3 regions of the Methylophilus luteus genome follow, and region 1 is predicted to be linked to each of the others. Evidence: riboswitches for the same ligand, from Rfam matches in the RefSeq annotation. Region 1 holds a riboswitch; each other region holds the start of a gene.
The links. Region 1 has a riboswitch for cobalamin ahead of nrdA (class 1a ribonucleoside-diphosphate reductase subunit alpha). Riboswitches for the same ligand answer to the same signal wherever they lie in the genome.
Positions count from the first base shown of each region.

Region 1 (6,899 bases):
ACCTCAACATTGTTTCGGGCACAAACGACATACCCATATCAATATGATTTTATCGTCTTAAATATGGGAGTCTCAATGCGTTCTCGCAGCAAACATTCTAATCACGGTTTTTCGGCAACCCTCAAGCGCACTAGCCTGCTGGCGGTAATGCTCAGCCAGGCATGGCTGGTGCAGGCGGCTGACTTTGATATTCCGGCACAAGCGCTGGACAAGGCTTTGAACAGCTTGGCCAAGCAATCCGGCGAGCGTATTCTTTTTTCTACCGATCTCACTGAAAAAATCTCTGCTCCGGCAGTGAAAGGCAACCTGAGCACGCAAGAGGCCTTGACTGCCTTGTTGAAAAATAGCGGCCTGGTTTTGCAGGGCAACGCGGCACAAGGTTATACCGTGGTCAGAAGATCAGCGGCACAGTCATATCACCATGAAGATACCTTGCCTGAGGTGGCGGTGACGGCCAAAGGCGAACAGACATTGCCAGTTAGAGAACCGGCTACCCTGATCATTGATGAAGCCGCGTTGGCACGCAACAACCCCAGTGATGTGCGCGGTATCTTTAATGGCCAGCCTTCAGTCAAAGTCGGTGGCGCTACGCCCATGTCACAAAAAGTCTATGTCAACGGTCTCGAAGAAACCAACCTGGCCGTGACTATAGATGGCAGCCGCCAGAACAACAAGGTGTTCCACCATAACGGCACCACACTGATAGACCCCTTGTTTATGAAAGCCGTCAGCGTCAATGCCGGCGTGGCCCCAGCCGATGCCGGGCCTGGCGCGATCGCGGGTTCTATCGCCTATGAAACCAAGAATGCGCGTGATTTCCTGACTTCGCCTGGCATGGGTGCTTATATCCGTTCCAGCTATAACACCAATGGCGATGTGTTCAGCCAGACACTGGCAGGCTATGGTGCTTCTGAGAAACTGGATGGCCTGGCCTATCTGACCGTGGCAAACGGCAACCGCTTTGAAGCAGGCAATGGCGACAAGGTCGATGGTACTGCCACAGATCTGGTCAGTGGCTTCTTCAAGCTGGGGGCAGAGGCTGAAGGCGGCCACCGCTTGCAGCTCAGCCATGAGCGCGTGCGTGACGATGCGGTGCGGCCGTTTCGTGGCAATATCGGGTTTATTTCAGGCAGGCCAGCCACAGAACCGCGGGTGCGTGATTACGAGATGACTCGTGACAATACCGTGCTGCGTTATACCCAGATCGATCCTGACCACTGGTGGAACCCGACTGCGGTGCTGGCTTACAGTAAAACTGAAATCACCGTGCCTATCATCACGGCCGCTGGCGTGGAGCTTTACCAGGGCACCGGTGAAACCGCCAGTTTCAACGGCAAGTTTGAGAACAAATTCCCGCTGGAGATAGGTAGCATTGTTGCGGGTGTAGATTTCTACCGCGACCAGGCAAAATACAGGGATCCGGATACACGACCAGATGAAAAAGCCAGCAATAACGGTGCTTATGTGCAGGCGCGGATCAACCCCTGGCAGCCTTTGCAACTCTCCTTTGGTATCCGTAATGATAGGCATGAGTTGACCGGCACCCGAGGCGAAAGTTGGGAACACTCCGGTTTCAGCTCCAATGCCTCGGGTGAGTTGTCTGTCATCCCTGAACTGCTGACCGTCAAAGCGGGTTATTCAGAAGTGTTTAGCGGCAGCCTGATGGCGGAAAACTTTATTATGAACACCGCCTGGAATTATGGCCGTGGCCCACGCGCCACTAAAGCCGATAACTATTTTGTCGGCTTACAAAGTCGCTTCTACGGATTTACTGCCGATGCCAAAGTATTCGAAACGCATATAGACGATGCACGCGTCGCGAGATTTAACCCTGTCACTAGCGCAATTCTGGCAAGAGATGTACGTACACGCGGCTATGAACTTGGCCTGGCTTATCAGTGGGAGCAAAGTTTTGCCCGCGCACGGCTGGCCGATATCGATGTCACCATAGACGGCGCCAATACCGATAGTGATGCCGGCAACTACCTGGCGACCCCGGTAGGCGAGATCCTTTACCTCACGGTCGGCCATCATTTTCCGTCCCTACACCTGACGCTGGGTGGCGATGCCGAGTTTGCGCAAAAATATAAAAAAGTCAGCAATGGCACCCTCGATTTCCCGTCGTATGAGGTATTTAATATTTATGCCGAGTACCAGCCGACCTGGGCAGTCAAAACCAAATGGCGCATAGATGTGCGTAATCTGTTTGATGACAACTACGCCGACCGCGCCACCTACCAGGGCTTTAACACCGTGACACCGCTGTATCAGCCGGGGCGCAGTGTGTTGTTCAGTGTCGCCGCGACGTTCTAGGCAGACTATGCACCAGCCAGTGCCCGTGCTCATAGCATCGCTTTAAATGCGCCAGGTTTTTGTCCTTATCCACAGGTATGTGGGGCTGACCCTGACCCTGTTTCTGATGCTGGCGGGTGTGACCGGCAGCTTCATCGCATTTTATGATGAGCTGGAAACGCAGCTGCACCCCGAGTTCAGGCGGGTGCAGCTGCCTGCGCAGCAGGCCGCCATCAGTGCGGTCACACTGGCCACTATGCTGCAGACGCAATACCCGGATGCGATGTTTAATCGCATCAACCTGCAGCATGCCGCTGACGAGCCGGTTTCATTCTATTTACAACCCCGGCCTGGTAACAAGCACGGATTGGCGAATGATGAGATCTTCGTCAACCCCTACACCGGGCAGGTGTTGGCCCAACGCAAATGGGGCGATATCACCCAGGGCAGCATCAACCTGCTGCCGTTCTTGTACCGCTTGCATTACTCACTGGCATTGGATAAAACCGGCCGTTTGATCCTGGGCGTACTGGCGCTGCTGTGGACAGTGGATTGTTTTATCGGCGCTTATCTGACCTGGCCGGCACGTCAGCGCAAAGCCGGCCTGATCAAACCAGCACTGACCGCTCAGGCCCAGCCTAATACCTGGCTGCGGCGCTGGTGGCGTGCGTGGCAAGTGCGCTGGCAGGGCGGGGCGGCGAAAGTGAATTTTGACCTGCACCGCGCCGGCGGTTTGTGGCTGTGGGCCATGCTGCTGGTGTTTGCCTGGTCCAGCGTGGCGTTCAACCTGCGTGATGTCTATTACCCGGTGATGGGCACGCTATTCAGCAAACAGGGTTTTGGCGAAGAGATCCCCAGGTTAGCCCAGCCATTGTTACACCCAAGGCTGGATGCACATGCCGCGCTGGCCACAGGCCGCAGCCTGATGCAACAGCTCAGCCTGGCCATGCAGTTTGCCATTCACCATGAAGCCAAGCTTTATTACGATGCCGGCAAAGGCACTTACACCTATATCGTCAACTCCAGCCGCGATGTGTCTGAAAAATCAGCCAATACTGCGGTGATGTTCAATGCCAACAGTGGTGAACGCCTGGCCGTTTATTTGCCAACCGGGGCGGCGGCGGGCGATAGCATCACGCAATGGTTGCTGGCCTTGCATACGGCCAAGGTGTGGGGTTTGCCCATGCAGATATTCGTCAGCGCCATGGGGGTTGGCGTGTTTGGTTTAAGTGTGACCGGTGTGCTGATCTGGTTGAAAAAGCGTCAAGCACGCCAGCGGGTGCGGCAGCTTAAACACGCACAGTTGTAAAGACTGCGTTTAGCTTTACCAGCGGCGGCTCAACATAAAGTGCAAAACAATCGCCTCGTTACGAAGTTCGGATGCGCCGAATAAGGCGCTGTCGTATTTTACTTTTACCGGCAGCATCCATTCCACGCCACCGGTGGCCAGCCAGTTCTGGTCTATCTTGCGCGCGGCGCCCAGGGTCAGGTGATGCTCGAGGATACCAGCCAGCAAGGGATTCGTATTCTCACGCGGAATCGGGTTTTTGCCATAGTTGTGGCCGGCATAAATGGTGGTGCGGTCATCCCAGTTATAAGCTACGCCGGTGGCGACTACCCACTGGTTTTTCCAGTCGGCAGCAGCCGTCGGGAAAGGGTAAACGGCAGGGGCGGCCGGGTTGTTGGGTTTGGTGGCACGCAGTCTTACGTCGTTGATGGCATCGTCCCAGTTCATCCAGTTGAGCTTGAATGACAGCAACCAGGCATCTGCTGGCTTGAATGCCAGGCCTACAGCCACTTCGCGTGGCAGAGCAAAGCCTTTGACTGAGGCGTCTGAGTATTTCACCTGGCCCAATCCGGCACTGGTGTAGTCGGCAACCAGTGTGCCACCGGTCATAGGCAACTCGGTTTTTTCTGTATAAGTGGCCGCCAGGGTTAGCGTGGGGGTGACGCGATATTGCATGCCTAATTTAAAACCGGTACGCAGTGCTGAAGCATCTTCGAGCTTATAACCGGAAAACCCGGCCAGACCACCAAACGAGGTGTTGGCAAAGAAATCCTGTTCTATGCTGGCATAAACGATATTCAGGCTGGCACCTAAAGAGAGTTTTTCATTCACCTGGCAGCCTATGCCGGGGATGACCTTGGCGATGCCGAACAGCGAGGATAAATCATCGCGATTGCCAAACGGCGTGCGTATCTTATCGAACACACCACCCGCGCCGCCTTGGGCGAAGAAACCTATGCCTGCCGTGCAGGAGGTATCTTCCAGTGGCCGCGCATAGCCGCCACCGCCGAGAAAGGTGTAGCGGTTGGATGCATGTTCTTCGTTGCGGGGGTCTTTATGCACCAGGTCGGTGGTGCGTAGCACCGAGCCGAACATATCCAGCAGCGGTGCCTTGATCTGGGTCAGCCCGGCCGGGTTGGTGTTGAGCGCGCTGGTGTCGCGCGCTACCGCCACGTCGGCACCGGCCATCAGGCTGGATTCGGCACCAAAGCCGATCAGGTTGATGCCGTTGGTGGCATGTGCAGTACTGGTGAAAGCCAAAGTCAGGGCAGTTGCTAGGCGGATTGCGGAGTAGGAGCAGGAAGTCATAACGAGTTTCGGTTTTATTGCATTAAAAGCAGTTTCGCATAATCTGGCACCGCTCAGTCGCAATAATAGAGCAGTAATTACATGGTATTTATGCGGCAATGAAAATGCCCACAGCTAAGTTGCGCAGATTTTGTCTGTGCTGGCGGTGATTAGTATTGGTTAAGGCGCCCGCATACTTGTGTTTGCTTTTTCAGGCCGTTTTTGTTTTTATCCAGGCTGATCAAGATGTTACAGCTTTGTAACAAAGCTATGCGCAATTCAATTAAAAATGCAATGCATTTTCGCAACTTTTTATTAAAAAAAATCTTAAAAATATATTCCTAATAGAAACAACTAGTTGACGATTTTGAGATGACTTTATAACTATATCTTGTGTTTTGTCTGATTGAAAAGCCATAGATATTGTTTTATAGTCGCATCCATACGGTTTGCAGAAGAAACACTTCTTCGGCATTTAAAAGGGAATCTGGTGCGTGAAACCGCCTAGCGCTCACCAAGCCAGAGCTGCCCCCGCAACTGTGATCAGCGAGTTGTTTGCCAACACTAGCAGCCACTGAAGAAATTCGGGAAGGCGAGTGCAAATAATCATGACCTGAGAGCCAGGAGACCGACCGTCAGTTTTTTTACTTGTTAACGTTTGAGGCGGGGTGTCCTCGGCTTTGCAATGCATAGTGCATGAGACCGGTTTGCGGTCTGCCATGTTTGCGTTTGCGTCTTAGCTTGAACCCCCGCTGCCAGAATTGGGAGCCATCAATGTCACAATACGAATCCATGCAAGCCACCAAACGTGATGGCCGCAAGGAACCTATCAATCTCGACAAGATCCACCGCGTGATTGACTGGGCAGCACAGGGCCTGAACAATGTGTCGGTGTCGCAGGTGGAGTTGCGCTCCCATATTCAGTTTTACGATGGCATACGCACGGATGATATCCATGAGACCATCATCAAGTCAGCTGCTGACCTGATCTCGGAAGAAACGCCGGATTATCAGTACTTGTCAGCACGCCTGTCTATCTTTCACCTGCGCAAGATCGCCTACGGCCAGTTTGAGCCGCCGCATCTGTTTGACCATGTCACCAATCTGACAGCACTGGGCAAATACGACCAGCACCTGCTGCGCGATTACAACCGTGAAGAGTTTGATGTGCTGAATGGCTATATAGACCACTGGCGCGATATGAACTTCTCCTATGCGGCGGTCAAGCAGCTCGAAGGTAAATACCTGGTGCAGAACCGCGTCACCAAAAAGATCTACGAGAGCCCGCAGTTCCTGTACATCCTGGTGGCCATGTGTTTGTTTGCCAACTACAAAGGCCAGGTGCGCCTGGACCTGATCAGGCGTTTTTATGACGCGGTATCTACCTTCAAGATCTCGCTGCCTACGCCTATCATGTCTGGTGTGCGCACCCCTACGCGCCAGTTCAGCTCCTGCGTGCTGATAGAGTGTGGTGATAGCCTGGATAGTATCAACGCCACCACCAGCGCCATCGTCAAATATGTGTCACAACGTGCAGGCATAGGTGTGAACGCCGGCCGTATCCGCGCGCTGGGCAGTGAGATCCGTGGCGGCGAAGCGCAGCATACCGGTTGCCTGCCGTTCTACAAATTGTTCCAGTCTGCCGTGAAGTCCTGCTCGCAGGGCGGTGTGCGTGGTGGTGCAGCGACATTGTTCTACCCGCTGTGGCACCTTGAAGTCGAATCGCTGCTAGTGCTGAAAAACAACCGCGGTGTAGAAGAAAACCGCGTGCGCCACCTCGATTACGGTGTGCAGATCAACCGCCTGATGTACCAGCGCCTGATCAAGAGCCAGAACATCACCTTGTTCTCGCCGCATGATGTGCCTGGGCTATACGACGCCTTCTTTGCCGACCAGGATGAGTTCGAGCGCCTGTATACCCAGTACGAAGCCGATGACAGCATACGCAAACGCACGCTGCCAGCGGTTGAGCTGTTCTCGCTGATGATGCAGGAACGTGCCGGTACCGGCCGTATCTACATCCAGAACGTAG
Region 1 covers NZ_JBHTKB010000001.1:190,370-197,268, forward strand. Annotated here, with positions in the region: gene ACFQ1Z_RS00815 (TonB-dependent receptor) at 76-2,313, shown strand; gene ACFQ1Z_RS00820 (PepSY-associated TM helix domain-containing protein) at 2,360-3,601, shown strand; gene ACFQ1Z_RS00825 (OmpP1/FadL family transporter) at 3,617-4,888, opposite strand; cobalamin riboswitch at 5,296-5,518, shown strand; gene nrdA (class 1a ribonucleoside-diphosphate reductase subunit alpha) at 5,642-6,899, shown strand, end outside.

Region 2 (6,899 bases), on a different contig from region 1:
GGCTGATCGACCATGATCCCAGTGGCAATCATTGGCCGTTATGTTGGCTTGCCTGGGAATTGGCGCTGAATTAAGTATAAGTGGATTAAGTTAATGCTCAGATTCGCCTTTTGGCGGACAAAGCAGGGTGAGAAACCCAAGCTTAACGACTGGGGGGGTGATTTACTAAGTTAGACTATGATGCTTTTGCCTTCAATCAACAGCTGACTTATTTCTGATAACTATAAAAAGGAAAAATAATGAATCCAACGAATCAACCGACTTACATTAAACGTGCAGTCATTCTAATCATCTTTGCACTTGCATTAAGTTTCATCAAACTTGGCATAGATTATGACTATATTTCGTCTATTGCTCCTATCCGGTTTACGATCATAGGACTGGTTTGCACTGTCTTAATTGTGTTGTTTCTTGCCTATAAAATATGGACTGGTAGAAACTGGGCGCGCATTATTTTTACCGTTTTCTTTGTCATTGGCATTTATCCGGCTTTACTTTTATTACCTGTAGAAGCCCATCGAAATGTTGTAGTGCTGCTTGCTAGTAGTTTGCAGATTTCGTTACAAACAGTCGCAATTATTTATATGTTTCTACCGATTTCAAATGCTTGGTTTAAGTCAGTTAAACAAGCAAAAAGCACATAATTATTTGAATTTAATTTGCGCTGTCCGATTCACAGAGGGGCCACCATTTATTGAGAGACCCAAGGTTAACGCCTTAGGTCTTTTTTGTTTTGGGGTGAGGTAAAGCATCATCCATGCAGCCGCTTCATCATCGTGGTGTAAGTTTGTGTATATGCATTGACAGTGGAGTACTACAAACTTACACTCGCCTCACCATGGTTCAGCTTGGCAATGCTTTAAAAAGCCAAGCAGATTAATAGGGAATCCGGTGCCGTCTCAAGATGACTGCGAGACCATTCCGGAACTGCCCCCGCAACTGTAATCGGATAGCCTGTTCGCACATCTAGCCACTGAGTTCATCACTTGGGAAGGCCGCGAACAGACAGTGACCCGAGAGTCAGGAGACCTGCCCTGGTGTAGTCGTAGAGTTCGAATTAGGGCGGGGTGCTCCTGAGTAGAAGTGAATGTCAATTCACCGTTTACATATCTATAACACCGCATACACCAGCTAAGTTGTGTCGTACCCCGGCATGCATCAGGCTGCCCTTTTTGAACCCTGCTATTACCAACGTACGTGACGGATAGGTCGCGTTAATTTGAATGGTATTCAGGGAGTATTACAATCATGTTTAAACAAGAGGTATTGAGCGTGGCCATCCTGGCAGCGCTTTCCTGCAGTGCATACGCAACTGATGATGTGCTGGACGAAGTGGTCGTCAAAGCGCCTGCAGAACCCAGGGCGGCAATCAATCTCAATAAAACCAATAGCACGGCAAGCCGATTGGGTTTGACCGCAAAAGAGACACCCGCAAGCGTAGAAGCAGTGGATAGCGAAACCATACGCCAACGTGGGGATATCAGCATCAAAGAAGCTGTGACCCGTACCACCGGCATCACTGATATCAGCACCCCTGGCAATGGCCAATCCTTTTCATCCCGTGGATTCACAGGAAACAACTCCGTCGCACAAGCCGAAGACGGTGTGCGCCTGGTGACAGGGGCGGGCACGCTGACCTATCCATCAGATAGCTGGGGTTACGAAAGAATTGAGGTATTACGCGGCCCTGCTTCGGTCATATTTGGTGATGGTTCTGCAGGAGGCGTGATCAATAGTGTGAGAAAAAAAGCCAGCAAGGAAACGTCGCTAGAAGCTTTATTCGGGTTGGGAACACGCGGCGCTTATCGTGCCGGTGTCGGTGGGTCAGGTGCCATCGGTGATGTGGGTGCTTTCCGTATTGACGCCTCTGCACTAGGTGGTAATGGATACATAGATCGTGGCGATTATAAAAGTAAAAAAATCATGTCGTCGTTTCTATACACGCCTGCAGAAAATATACGGCTTGGTTTTACACTTGACCATGCAGAAGAGTCACCGACAGCCATCTATGGCTCGCCGCTAGTGAATGGAAAGATTTCACGCTCATTACGCAAAGCCAATTTCAATGTAGACAATGACGAAATGGATTTCATTGATACACGGGCACGCGCCAAGCTGGAATGGGATATCACTCCCTCATTAAAATTCAAGAATGAGACCTACTGGTTCAAGTCAGATAGGGAATGGCGTAACGCGGAAAACTATGCGTTGAATACGACGACTAACCGCGTCACCCGCAGCAGTTTTTTAGCGATTGAGCATGAGCAGACCCAGTATGGCAACCGTATGGAGCTAGCCTCGGTGGATGCGGTGTTCGGCCATCAGAACCGTATCGCCGCGGGTTGGGAAATATCGCATACCGATTTTCTGCATAGCAGCAATGCGGGCAACACCGCTACAGACAGTGTCCCTGTTTATAATTTCTCCCCCGGCCAGTTTAGAAGCACGACGGCGGTATTGAAAAACTACGATGCTGATCTCAAGCAGCAAGCCTTCTTTGTTGAGGATGCATTCAATGCGACGGATCACTTAAAGCTGATCGTTGGATTGCGTAAGGACCTGATCGATACCTATCGAAAAGACTACAGAGGCGCTGCCAATGTTGATCAGGATTTCTCACCGTTAACCTGGCGCGCAGGGGCTGTCTTTGATTTGACGCCAGAGACTGCCTTGTATGGGCAAATGAGCCGCGGCACAGACCCGGTGACTAACTTGTTAGGTTTGAATCTGGCAAACGCCCAGTTCGACCTGACTAAGTCGCGTCAGGAAGAAATAGGCATCAAGCACCTGCTGCCCGACGCTAAAGGTCAAATGACCCTTGCCTTATATCACATTGCCAAAGATGACATTATCACGCGTGACCCGGTCACCCCATCCACCTCTATCCAGGGCGGTAAGCAATCTTCAAGAGGTATCGAGTTTGCAACCACGCTGTTCCCTGTTGAGAATTGGCGCACAGACTTCAACCTAGCCATACTGGATGCTCGTTTTGACGAGTTAAAAGAAGGTAATGCCGGTATCTCACGTGCAGGAAACACGCCGTCTAATGTCCCGGAACGGGTGGCCAATGCCTGGATATATTATCAGCAGCCTCAGTGGGAAGCCGGTGTAGGTGCCAGATACGTTGGTAAGCGTTATGCCGATAATGCCAACGCAATCACCATGGACAGTTACACCGTTTACGATGCGAGCGCGGCCTGGAACATCAACAGGCAGATCACTGTGCGGGCAAATTTACGCAACCTGACGGATAAGTTCTACGCGGCATTGGCTTACGGCAATACGCAGCAAATTATCGGTGCACCCAGACAACTGGAGTTGACTGCCGAATTCAAGTACTAAAAGTCATTCGATGCGGTTATTTACTTTATGCGATGTGCATCTATAGCGACCAAAGCGGTTTTCTGAGATCGTAGCACCCTGATCAGGGTGGTGAGGTTTCAGTGTGTCACGCAGAGCGGCCACCATTTATAAAAAGACTCAAGGTTAACGCCTTGGGTCTTTTTTGTTTTGCGGTGTACTATTCATAAATTCACCCGACATACTGATTCCTATGGAAATCAGTATGTCGGAAAGATTGCTAGGCGTATTGTTTTTAGTCTGCTTGTTTTGGCCGTTATCAATTGATTGCGTTATCAAGGAGTGGAAGATGAATGATGTTGCAGATGTAATTGAAACCTTTCATGGTGGTTGTCCTCATGATTGTCCCGACACCTGTTCCATGCAGTTCCATGTCAAAAACGGGGAGCTGATGTCGGTTTCCGGTAATCCCCATCATCCGATGACCCGTGGTGGATTGTGCGTAAAATTAAAGGATTACGAAAAACGGCATTATCACCCCAATCGTCTGTTGCACCCCATGAAGAGAGTAGGGCCAAAAGGCAGCAATCAGTTTGAGCGAATCACCTGGGATGAAGCACTGGATACCATTGTTGATCGATGGCAGGCGCTGATTAAAGATGAGGGTCCTCGCGCGATACTGCCAGTCAGTTATTTAGGCAATCAGGGGCTGGTGCATGGGCTCAACGGTGGTGATGCTTTTTTCAACCGTCTGGGTGCTACCGTCTGTGAAAGGACGTTTTGTGGTGAAGGCTCCTGTACTGCCTGGTTGCTCACGGTGGGGCCTACTGCCGGGGTAGATCCCGAGAGTTTCATCCATGCAAATTTCATTGTCATCTGGGCATGCAACTCTGTCTCAACCAATCTTCATCACTGGCATATCATTAAAGAGGCGCAAAAAAGAGGCGCGAAAATAGTGGTTGTGGATTCTTTTGCATCCAAAACGGCGAAAGAGGCGGACTGGCATATCGCACCCAAGCCGGGTACCGATGGCGCGTTGGCAATGGCGATGATGAACGTGATCATTGAAGAAGATCTGGTCGATCATGATTACGTAGCAAGATATACGGTCGGCTATGCCGAGCTGGCGGCAAGGGCCAAAACCTGTACTCCAGAATGGGCTGCAGAAATCACCGGGATACCCGCAGAAGAGATCCGCCTGTTTGCGCGTGAATATGCTACTACCCCTCCCGCCGCCATACGCATAGGCGTGGCTTTAGAACGCAATTATGGTGGCAGCCAGGCCATACGTGCAGTGACCTGTTTGCCTGCACTCATAGGTGCCTGGCGCCACGTTGGCGGAGGTGCGCTGCAGTTCCCGGTCTGGGAGCATCCTTACAAGTTTGATGTGATATGCCGGCCAGATCTGATTCCTGAAGGCACGCCGGTCGTTAACATCTTGCAATTAGGCAGAGCCCTGCTGGGCGAAACGCCTTTAGAAGTCCCGATTAAATCCATCATGGTGTGGAACACCAACCCTGTCACGCAATCACCCGAAACAGACAAGGTGATAGAGGGTTTAAAACGCGAGGACCTGTTTACCATCGTCGCCGATCATTTCATTTCAGATACTGCTTCTTATGCGGATATAGTCTTGCCAGCAGCCATGGGTGCCGAACAGGAAGACATGATTTTATCCTGGGGTCATTTATATCTCACCTATAACACCAAATGTATAGAACCTCCGGGAGAAGCATTACCAAACAATGAAATATTCCGCCGCCTAGCGCAACGCTTGGGGTTCGAAGAAGACAATTTCAAATGGAGTGACGGCGAGTGCCTGCAGAATTATGTAGATTGGAGTTCGCCCGCCTGCAAAGGCATAGATCTCAACTATATGCGTGAGCATGGCTTTGCCAGGTTGAATGTAGGCAGCAAAGACGACCGGGCACCACATAGACAAGGTAATTTCCCTACCCCTACTGGCAAATGCATGTTCATGGTCGAAGGTGCGAAAAACTTCGTCGCAGGGCCTTTCAGGCAGATGTACGAGGGCTTCCAGCCCGGAGAAGACCTGGATCCATTACCGGCATATGTCGCAAGCCGAGAATCCGCTGATACCAATGCGGCTCTGGCGGCCAGATTCCCTTTGAATATCATTTCACCAAAAAGCCACGGTTTCATTAACTCTTCATACGCCAATATGGAATCCAAGATCCGCGTGCAAGGAGAACAATACCTGATGATCAACCCGGTGGATGCATTGGCACGAGACGTTCAGGATGGCGTGGTCGTCAGGGTATTCAATGACAGAGGGGCCTTTGAAGGCCAGGCGCGCGTGACCACAGACGTAAACCCCGGCATCGTCGTAGCTACTTTAGGTTATTGGCGCCAGCTCAACAACGGTACCGTTAACTGTATAAGCTCCGCTGAGTATGGAGACATGGGGCATTCCAATACTTTTAGCGATAACTTGGTTGAAGTCGAACTGGTGTGAGCGATTTAAGGTTAAGGCGCTAAGCGATTGAGTGTTGTGTTCAATTCGCAGAGGGGCCACCGTTTATAAAGACTCAAGGCTAACGCCTTGGGTCTTTTTTGTTTGGCAGTAAACTCATTTCAGACGTACAAGAAATCAAAAAAGGATAAGTATGTATTGGTCATGATTTTGAACCTGCTAAAAAAATCAGCTAAGGGTATCCCAAGTCTTGAGCCATAAATCACAATAAACTAACTGTGTTGGCTGGCTGCTGCAACACTGAGCTGGTGATTAGTTACGATTGATTTTCTTCGATCAGGCCAAAAATCTGATGGTAGATGGCCGCAGTGATGTGGATAGCGAATAAAGGATAAATCATTACCGAAACCAGGTAGTGCAAACCTGATAGTGTTGCGTATATGGGGTGGGCTTTTTCTAGCAACGCTGGCAATGCAAACACATCGAAAAAATGCAATGGCTCACCACTGCTTAGCAGCATCAAAATACCCAGGCAACATTGGGTAATGATGATGACGTAGATAGACCTGTGCAGCGAAATAGCCAGCAGTTTTTGCCAGGCTTTGATGCTGTAAGAGTGGATAGGGTTAGCATTCAGGTTTCGCCAGGTCAGTCTTGCTGTCATCAGCATGAGCAGCAGTATGCCTATGGAAGCGTGGCTGGATATCAACGCCAGCTTTTCCGGCCCGGGGGCCAGATCTGAAAACTGGCTAGCCACCACTATGATAGTCAGCAACATCGCCACACTGCTCCAGTGCAAGATTCTGGCGATCAAACCATATTGTGTTCTCGAGTTTTTAAGATCTATGCCCATAGTGACTATTTACCCTGTGCCAGCGCTTCTCACCTGAGACGATTTATTTGAGGGAGTATCTGAAAACCTTGATCGCCGCCATGCCAAAACCAAAAGTAGTCAATGAGAGTGTGGTGTAAAGAAACAGAATATAAGGCAGGGAATGGATCTTGGGGTCTATGGCCAGCACCAGGAAAGCGGTGGGGTTACCGATTGAACCTAATGCCATCGGCCAGATGACAAACTTGGGCAAAGTGATTTTTGATGCGTAAAAACCCAGTAACAGCATGGTCATCATCAGATAGTCTAAATGCCCGGATAACAGGTTTTCAG
Region 2 covers NZ_JBHTKB010000002.1:129,118-136,016, forward strand. Annotated here, with positions in the region: gene ACFQ1Z_RS10155 (hypothetical protein) at 240-644, shown strand; cobalamin riboswitch at 823-1,051, shown strand; gene ACFQ1Z_RS10160 (TonB-dependent receptor) at 1,249-3,342, shown strand; gene ACFQ1Z_RS10165 (molybdopterin-containing oxidoreductase family protein) at 3,650-5,776, shown strand; gene ACFQ1Z_RS10170 (cytochrome b) at 6,051-6,587, opposite strand; gene ACFQ1Z_RS10175 (hypothetical protein) at 6,631-6,899, opposite strand, start outside.
Region 2: it holds a riboswitch for cobalamin, as region 1 does, so the genes downstream of both, ACFQ1Z_RS10160 (TonB-dependent receptor) here and nrdA (class 1a ribonucleoside-diphosphate reductase subunit alpha) in region 1, are expected to answer to the same signal.

Region 3 (6,899 bases), 1.8 Mb from region 1:
AGCCATATTTGAAAGTGTAGGTGAGTTCGTCGAGCACGACGAGCTGGATAGCCGGGTCTTGCAGCATGCCGGCGACGATCTGCCAGCCGCGCATGGCGGTTTCGGTATCACGCTGTCTGTCCTGGGTGTTCCAGGTAAAGCCTTCGCCGAGTACATGCCAGCTGACTGCCGGATGCTGGCGGAAAAAGGCTTCTTCGCCGGTATCAGACCTGCCCTTGATAAACTGGGCGACGCCTACCCGCATGCCGTGACCAAGTGAGCGGGCCACCATGCCAAAAGCAGAAGAACTTTTGCCTTTGCCGTTGCCGGTGAGTATGAGTAGCAGGCCTTTTTCTATTTTGGCCTGTTCTATCTTTTCATCAATGACCGCCTTTTTTCTTATCATGCGCGCCTTGTGGCGGCTGTCGCGGTCATTGGTTTCCATCATGGTGCCTAAGAATTATGCTTTTTCGTGAACAGAGCGTTTGGCCAGGCCAAATGCCACGTGTGCGATCAGTGCGACTACTACCCAGAACGCGATCGCTTCCAGTTGTTTTGGATAGTATTTCACCACACGCGCGCCAAACTCAACCAGGGTAGGGTTGGCATAACGGCCGCCAAAGAAATAGAAACCACCGCTGGAGAACAGCTCGGCAATGGCCGAAGCAACGACCACCACCCCAGCCAGCTTGAACAGGCTGCTGAACTCCCAGCTGGTATTGTCTGCCGTCCAGCGGCCAGCCAGCCACATGGTGCCATAGGCTGGCAGTAAAAAGCCGTAAGCCGGTGTCACGCAGAAATTGCTGACGCCACCCCAGGTCACCGCTGCCAGATCGAGCCCGGCACACAAAGCCAGCAGGGCGACAAACATAATGGTGGAACGCAGGTAGTAACCGGCAATAAAGAAAGCCGCGTATGAAGCGCTAGGCAGGAAATCGATAGAAGCGAAATGATGACCGCGCGTGACGATGACCATCAGTGCAATGACAAATGCGATTGCCAGAGATTGAGTTGAAATTTTACGTGGCATGCCAACGACTCCCAAATTTTATTAAATTAGCCAGGGGTGAATTTTAGCCCAATTCCATCTGGCTTGGTCAAAATCCACCGCTTATTCAGTGCCTAGTGCATGTCATAGTTCAGGCTGAAAAACACATTCGCACCCATGGTGTTGTAATCAACCGTGGAGTTGACTGCTGCCAGCACATAATCTTTGTCCAGAATATTATTGGCGCGGGCTTGCAGTCGCCAGTTTTGATTCAACTGATATCCAAGTGTTGAGTTGAGCAGGGCGTAGCCACCTAATGCAAGGCGGTTAGCGGCATCGTTGTAGCGTTGTGAGGACGCAGTCAATTCTGTAGTCCAATTCCAATCACCAGTTTTGTATTGCAATACCAGATTGCCATAACGTTGGGCGCGTCTAACCAGTAAATTGTCTGTGCCATCGACTCTAGGGGATTGCACCGTCAGGTTGCCGGACAATAACCAGCTTTCATTTAAAACCAGGCTACTTTCAAAAGTCACCCCTTGAATTTCAATTTTTCCTGCATTCACTGCACAGTTTGGAAAGCCCACCGGGCAACCTGAGGTTAAGGTTTGAATGAAGTTGCGGATATGGTTATCAAACAGGGTGACTTTGGCCTGTAAAGCTTCACCCTGGTAACGAAGGCTGGCTTCCAGATTGTCTGCTTTCTCGGCAGCCAAGTTCGGATTGCCGAAGTTCACCGCATACAATTGATTGAATGTAGGTGCACGGAAGGATGATCCGTATTGTGCCGTTACCCGCCAGGCTGGCGTGAGTGCATAACCATAGCCTAGGCCACCAGTGGTGTAATTGCCAAACTGGCTGTTATGGTCTTCTCTCAAAGATAACTGGGCACTATGGTTGTCAAAGTTGCCGGTATAACCCAGGACGAAAGCATCATTGCTTCTGCCTCTGTCCAGTGTTTGCCTGCCGATAGTCTTTGTCAGTACATCCTGTTCAAGCCGGTCATAAGCAAACATGATGGTGCCATTCGAGAGTTGGTAATCATGTTGCCAGGAAATCTGGTGCTGCTCGGTTTCAATATTACTATTGGCTGTTGCGCCAGTTGCTGCGCTGACGGTATATGACTGATCGCGACCATTGTTATATTGCAAGGTACTCTTCCAGCGTTCGGTCAGTGCGTTCTTCAGCGTGACCCCATAACCTTGCTGGTAGCGGTTTTGATGGTTGCCAACATAACCATTGTCATATTCGCTACGGCCATCGCTCTCCAGGTAGTTCAGTCCCAGAGTATGTCCTGGAGCAAACTCCAGATTGGCATAAGCTGATCCACTGAAATTTTGGTAGCCGTCACGGTCTTTGTCCACATTTAATGGCGGGTGTTTTTTTGCGCTGATGCCACGGGTGTCATAGCTGCTGATTTGTGCGCCTAATTTCAATGCTTTGTAAGTGGTATCGATCCCGGCATTGCCTGTGTAAGTATCATAGCTGCCAGCACCAACTGTACCGTAAATATGTGTTTTATTACCGCTGCCACGTTTCGTGAAGATCTGGATCACGCCACCAATCGCATCGGAGCCATACAGGCTAGATGCTGGGCTGCGCAAGATTTCAATGCGGTCAATCAATGCAAGGGGAATATTCTCAAAAGCTGTAGTGCCAGTAGTGCCGGAGTTAATACGCACGCCGTCGACCAGTACAATCAGCTGATTATCGTTGGTGCCACGTAAGGTGATATTGCTGCTAGTGCCCATGCCACCATTGCTGTAACTTTGTACGCCAGGTTGCAGCCTGAGTAGGTCGGCCAGAGAGCCACCTTGTAGCCGGTTGATTTCTTCGCTATCGATGACGGTGATATCACCGGTGACGGTTTTGGTGGATTGCGAGGTCCTGCTGGCGGTGACCACGACTTCGTCCAGGTTTGGTGTCGCCAGCGTTTCTGCGGCTAAGGTGTTGATAGGCAAAGCTGCCATCAGCCCCAGTAACGTAATTTTTTTCATAGAATCTTCTGCTGCGTGTGAAGATTTGAATACTGTAGTGACTACACTGAATGGAAGTTTCTTTTTCATTATCTTATCCCTGGTGCATATGCGACCCCGCATATGGGTTATTGGGCGATACCAGGGGTAAGGGACAATGGATTTAGCGTTGCTATGGCTAGCAAGATTAGAAATACACTATCAGACACCGTCACCCCGCGGTATTGCAAATGGTTAGTTGTGAGGCCGGTCTCCGGGCTTGCAAGTTTTGATCTATCGCCTTCCCGAGTGTGTACTCAGTGGCTTATTGATAGACCCGCACTTGCTTACCGTTGCGGGGGCAGCACAGGCATTGCGAATGTGAATTCACGCACCTGTTTCCCAGTTTCACTCCGTCTGCAAGAACACAGCGCGAAGCACCTGACAACTGGCGCTCATTTTAGTTGAAAGTGCCTGCTTTTGCGAGCAAACATTGAGCGCGGATTCAAGTTGAAATCTTTAATTTACTTTGAAAAACTACGCTTAGCTATTGACCACAATCATTTTTTTCATTGATAATGGTTCGATGGATGCTGATCTGAAAAGTTTGGAAGAGCGTGTGGCGAAGTTAATTGCGCTGTGTCATCACTTGCGTGAGGACAATGGCCAGTTGCGTCAGGAGGTGACGAAACTGCACCAGGAGTCGCAATCGCTCAAGCTGAATATGACTCAAGCCAGCGTGCAGTTAGAAAAATTATTGTCTGCACTGCCACAGGAAGGACAATAAGCAATGGCTAAACAACCGATCGATATTGAAATCATGGGCCGTGCCTTCAGTGTGACTTGTACTGACGAAGAGCGCGATGTGATCGTGCAGGCGGTAGGCTACCTGGATGGTAAAATGCGCGAGATCCGCGATGCGGGCAAAATGGTCAGTGTAGAACGCATTGCCATCATGGCGGCACTGAATATCACGCATGAATTATTGAATACCCGCAGTGATGGCGTGGATGTGGGCGATGTGAAAAAACGCATCACCACCATGCAACAGCAAATGGATGAAGTGTTATCCAGTCAACATAAATTGTTGTAATCCTCTTAACTTCATAAAATATTCACCGTCAATAGCAGTAATTGGCGTATCATTTTTTATACGGTGTGCTTTTAAGAAGGTGTATTAAGGCGTTGCCTGGGTCTAAATTCCTTGAACTAGTCTTTGTTATAGGTTTCGGCTCATCAGGTGCTGTGCGATCGCACTAAGTTGGGATATCTTTTAAGACTCCCTTGGCGTGTGAACCTAATGTACCTTAGGCTGTTACCACCTGAACTTTTTGGTTCAGGATTATGGCTCAGGTAACCCCTTAATACACCTTCTCAAAAGCACATTTTCTTTCTGCCAGCCTATCTCAGGGCGTGGTACATCAGGTCAGCCAGGCTGACGACTTCCAGACAGCTCTCATCGCAAGATTCCAGTACCACAGGTGGTGCATAGCCGGCTTCACTGGCTTCCAGCCAGCGCCGTGCACATACGCACCAGCGGTCGCCGGCATGCAGTCCGGGGAAACCATAGTCCGGGATAGGGGTAGACAGGTCATTGCCCTGCGCGGTAGAAAACGCCAGAAACTCATCTGTCATTTCTGCACATATGGTATGCCTGCCGCTGTCTTCAGGATGAAAGCCGCAACAGCCATCACGCATAAAACCGGTGACAGGATAAGTGCTGCAAGGGATGAGCAGGGTGCCGAGGACGTTTTTAGCCATATGTAATGTGGGGTGACTTTGGTTTATGATACTGGGGTTTATGATTTTGGGTTTCCGGTTTAACGGTGCTGGTGGTACAGGCATTTATGATACTGGACATTTGCATGAGGGAAGAAGGTTTTAACAGATGGCACGTTATTGGCTGATGAAGTCCGAACCGTCGGATGTTTCGATTGATGATCTGGCGGGCTTGCCTAATCAAAGCATAGATTGGTATGGCGTGCGCAATTATCAGGCGCGCAACTTTATGCGCGACCAGATGAAGGTGGGCGATGGTGTGTTGTTTTACCATTCCAACTGCGAGGTGCCAGGCATAGTCGGCATCTGTGAGGTGAGCACGCCGGCTTATCCGGACAAGTTTCAGTTTGTGCCTGGGCATAAATATTTTGATGCTAAATCCACCCCTGAGAATCCGCGCTGGGTGAATGTGGATGTCAAACTGGTGCGTAAAACGCGCGTGCTCAGCCTGAAAGAAATGCGCGAGATCCCCGAGCTGGCCAATATGCGCACCTTGCAAAAAGGCAACCGATTGTCTATCACGCCGGTCGACCCCAAAGAGTGGGCGTTTATCACCAGGTTGCTGGGTGCGTAAAGTCGTGCCACAGGCATGCCACATGTTGCTATGGCGATGGGTTAAAGCATGAAGAGACAGCGCAAAAAAGCGGTGTTGTATATCCTGGTAGCGGGATTTCTGATCGCTTTTATCGGCGCGCTATTATTCCTGTGGATCTACTTTTCCAGCATGCGCGAGATGCACCAGACCACGCGCAATCTTTACGAGCAGCCGTTTGCGGTTTCAAATGCCGCTCAGCAATTAAAAGCCGACCTCTACCAGATACGCAGCAGCCTGCTTTACGCCACACTGATCCAGGCCGATGCCAATGCCATGGGCGAAACCATCGCTTTTATTGAGGCACGCGAGCGGCTGGCAGAAGAAAACATCGCAGTCATGCAGCACAGCTACACCGGTGACCCGCAGCAGATCATCAACCTGCAACAAAAGTGGCAGGCACTCAACCAGGTGCGCGACATGATCTTGCAAAAGCTGGAAGATGCCAGGTTTCGCGAAGCCAACCGCCTGATAGAGACCGACTGGACCAGCCGCTTTGCAGAAGTGGCCAGGCTCAATGAATCTATACTCGCCTATGCCAACCAGCGCGCCAACCAGTATGTGGAAGAAAGCCAGCAGCGGCTGCAACGGCATACCAGGGCGGGTTTGATCTATGCGTCTTTGCTACTGTCATTGTTTTTGCTGGTCAGCGTGTTTGTGGTGTGGCGCATCTACCAACTGCATATAGAGGCCGACAAATTCGCCTTCACCGACTTTTTAACTGGCATCGCCAACCGCCGGCACTTCATGCACGAGCTGGAATCCGAGATCAGGCGCAGCCAGCGCTACGCAGCACCATTTTCGTTCGCCATGGTCGATATCGATCATTTCAAAAAGATCAACGATCAGCATGGTCACCACGCCGGCGACCTGATCTTGCAGAACTTCTGTCTCAGGTGCGTGAATGCGTTGCGCACCAGTGATATGGTCGGCAGGCTGGGTGGAGAAGAGTTCGGTATCCTGATGCCTATGACCGATCTGCACGAAGCTGCCCGCGTCATAGAGCGCCTGCGCTCCGAGATCGACCATAGTGTGCTGGTGGAAAATGGTGAAAAGATCCACTACACCGCCTCGTTCGGGCTGGTTTCTACCTCGCAGCTGACCGAGCAGCAAGGCCTGGCGCATATGATGCGCATGGCCGATAACGCCCTTTACTCCGCCAAACAGCAAGGCCGCAACCGCGTGTTTATTGCCAACCATTAACGCTGGCCTGGCAATTGAGCGCAGGTAGATTCTAAATCCCGTTGTAGTCCCCCAGGCCGCATTGCAGATGCGGCTTTTTTTATGTCGCCATGACCCTGATAGCCGCAAAAAATCCGCTCTGAATCGTTGATGTGCATTGATTGTGCAAGCCGCTATTTCTGTGCACTTTAATGGTGCGCTTCTATCTGTTTTCGATTTTGCTTGGCAACGTTGTAAATCAAAAATTCTGGGTTTTTTAAACTGATTTAAACGCATGCTCCGTGCTGATTTTGTTTTTAACTCGTTGATTATTAATTAATTATTTTTCAATCAATCAGTTGTTGGCGCAAACACCGTGCTGCTTTATTTGTGTGCATCACAGGTTGGAATGCATCTTGCTGAAATGCAAGTACAGGCTTTCCAA
Region 3 covers NZ_JBHTKB010000001.1:1,954,926-1,961,824, reverse strand. Annotated here, with positions in the region: gene cobO (cob(I)yrinic acid a,c-diamide adenosyltransferase) at 1-424, opposite strand, end outside; gene ACFQ1Z_RS09310 (hypothetical protein) at 440-1,009, opposite strand; gene ACFQ1Z_RS09305 (TonB-dependent receptor domain-containing protein) at 1,102-2,964, opposite strand; cobalamin riboswitch at 3,171-3,382, opposite strand; gene ACFQ1Z_RS09300 (hypothetical protein) at 3,473-3,709, shown strand; gene ACFQ1Z_RS09295 (cell division protein ZapA) at 3,713-4,015, shown strand; gene ACFQ1Z_RS09290 (DUF2237 family protein) at 4,324-4,683, opposite strand; gene ACFQ1Z_RS09285 (EVE domain-containing protein) at 4,811-5,275, shown strand; gene ACFQ1Z_RS09280 (GGDEF domain-containing protein) at 5,324-6,496, shown strand.
Region 3: it holds a riboswitch for cobalamin, as region 1 does, so the genes downstream of both, ACFQ1Z_RS09305 (TonB-dependent receptor domain-containing protein) here and nrdA (class 1a ribonucleoside-diphosphate reductase subunit alpha) in region 1, are expected to answer to the same signal.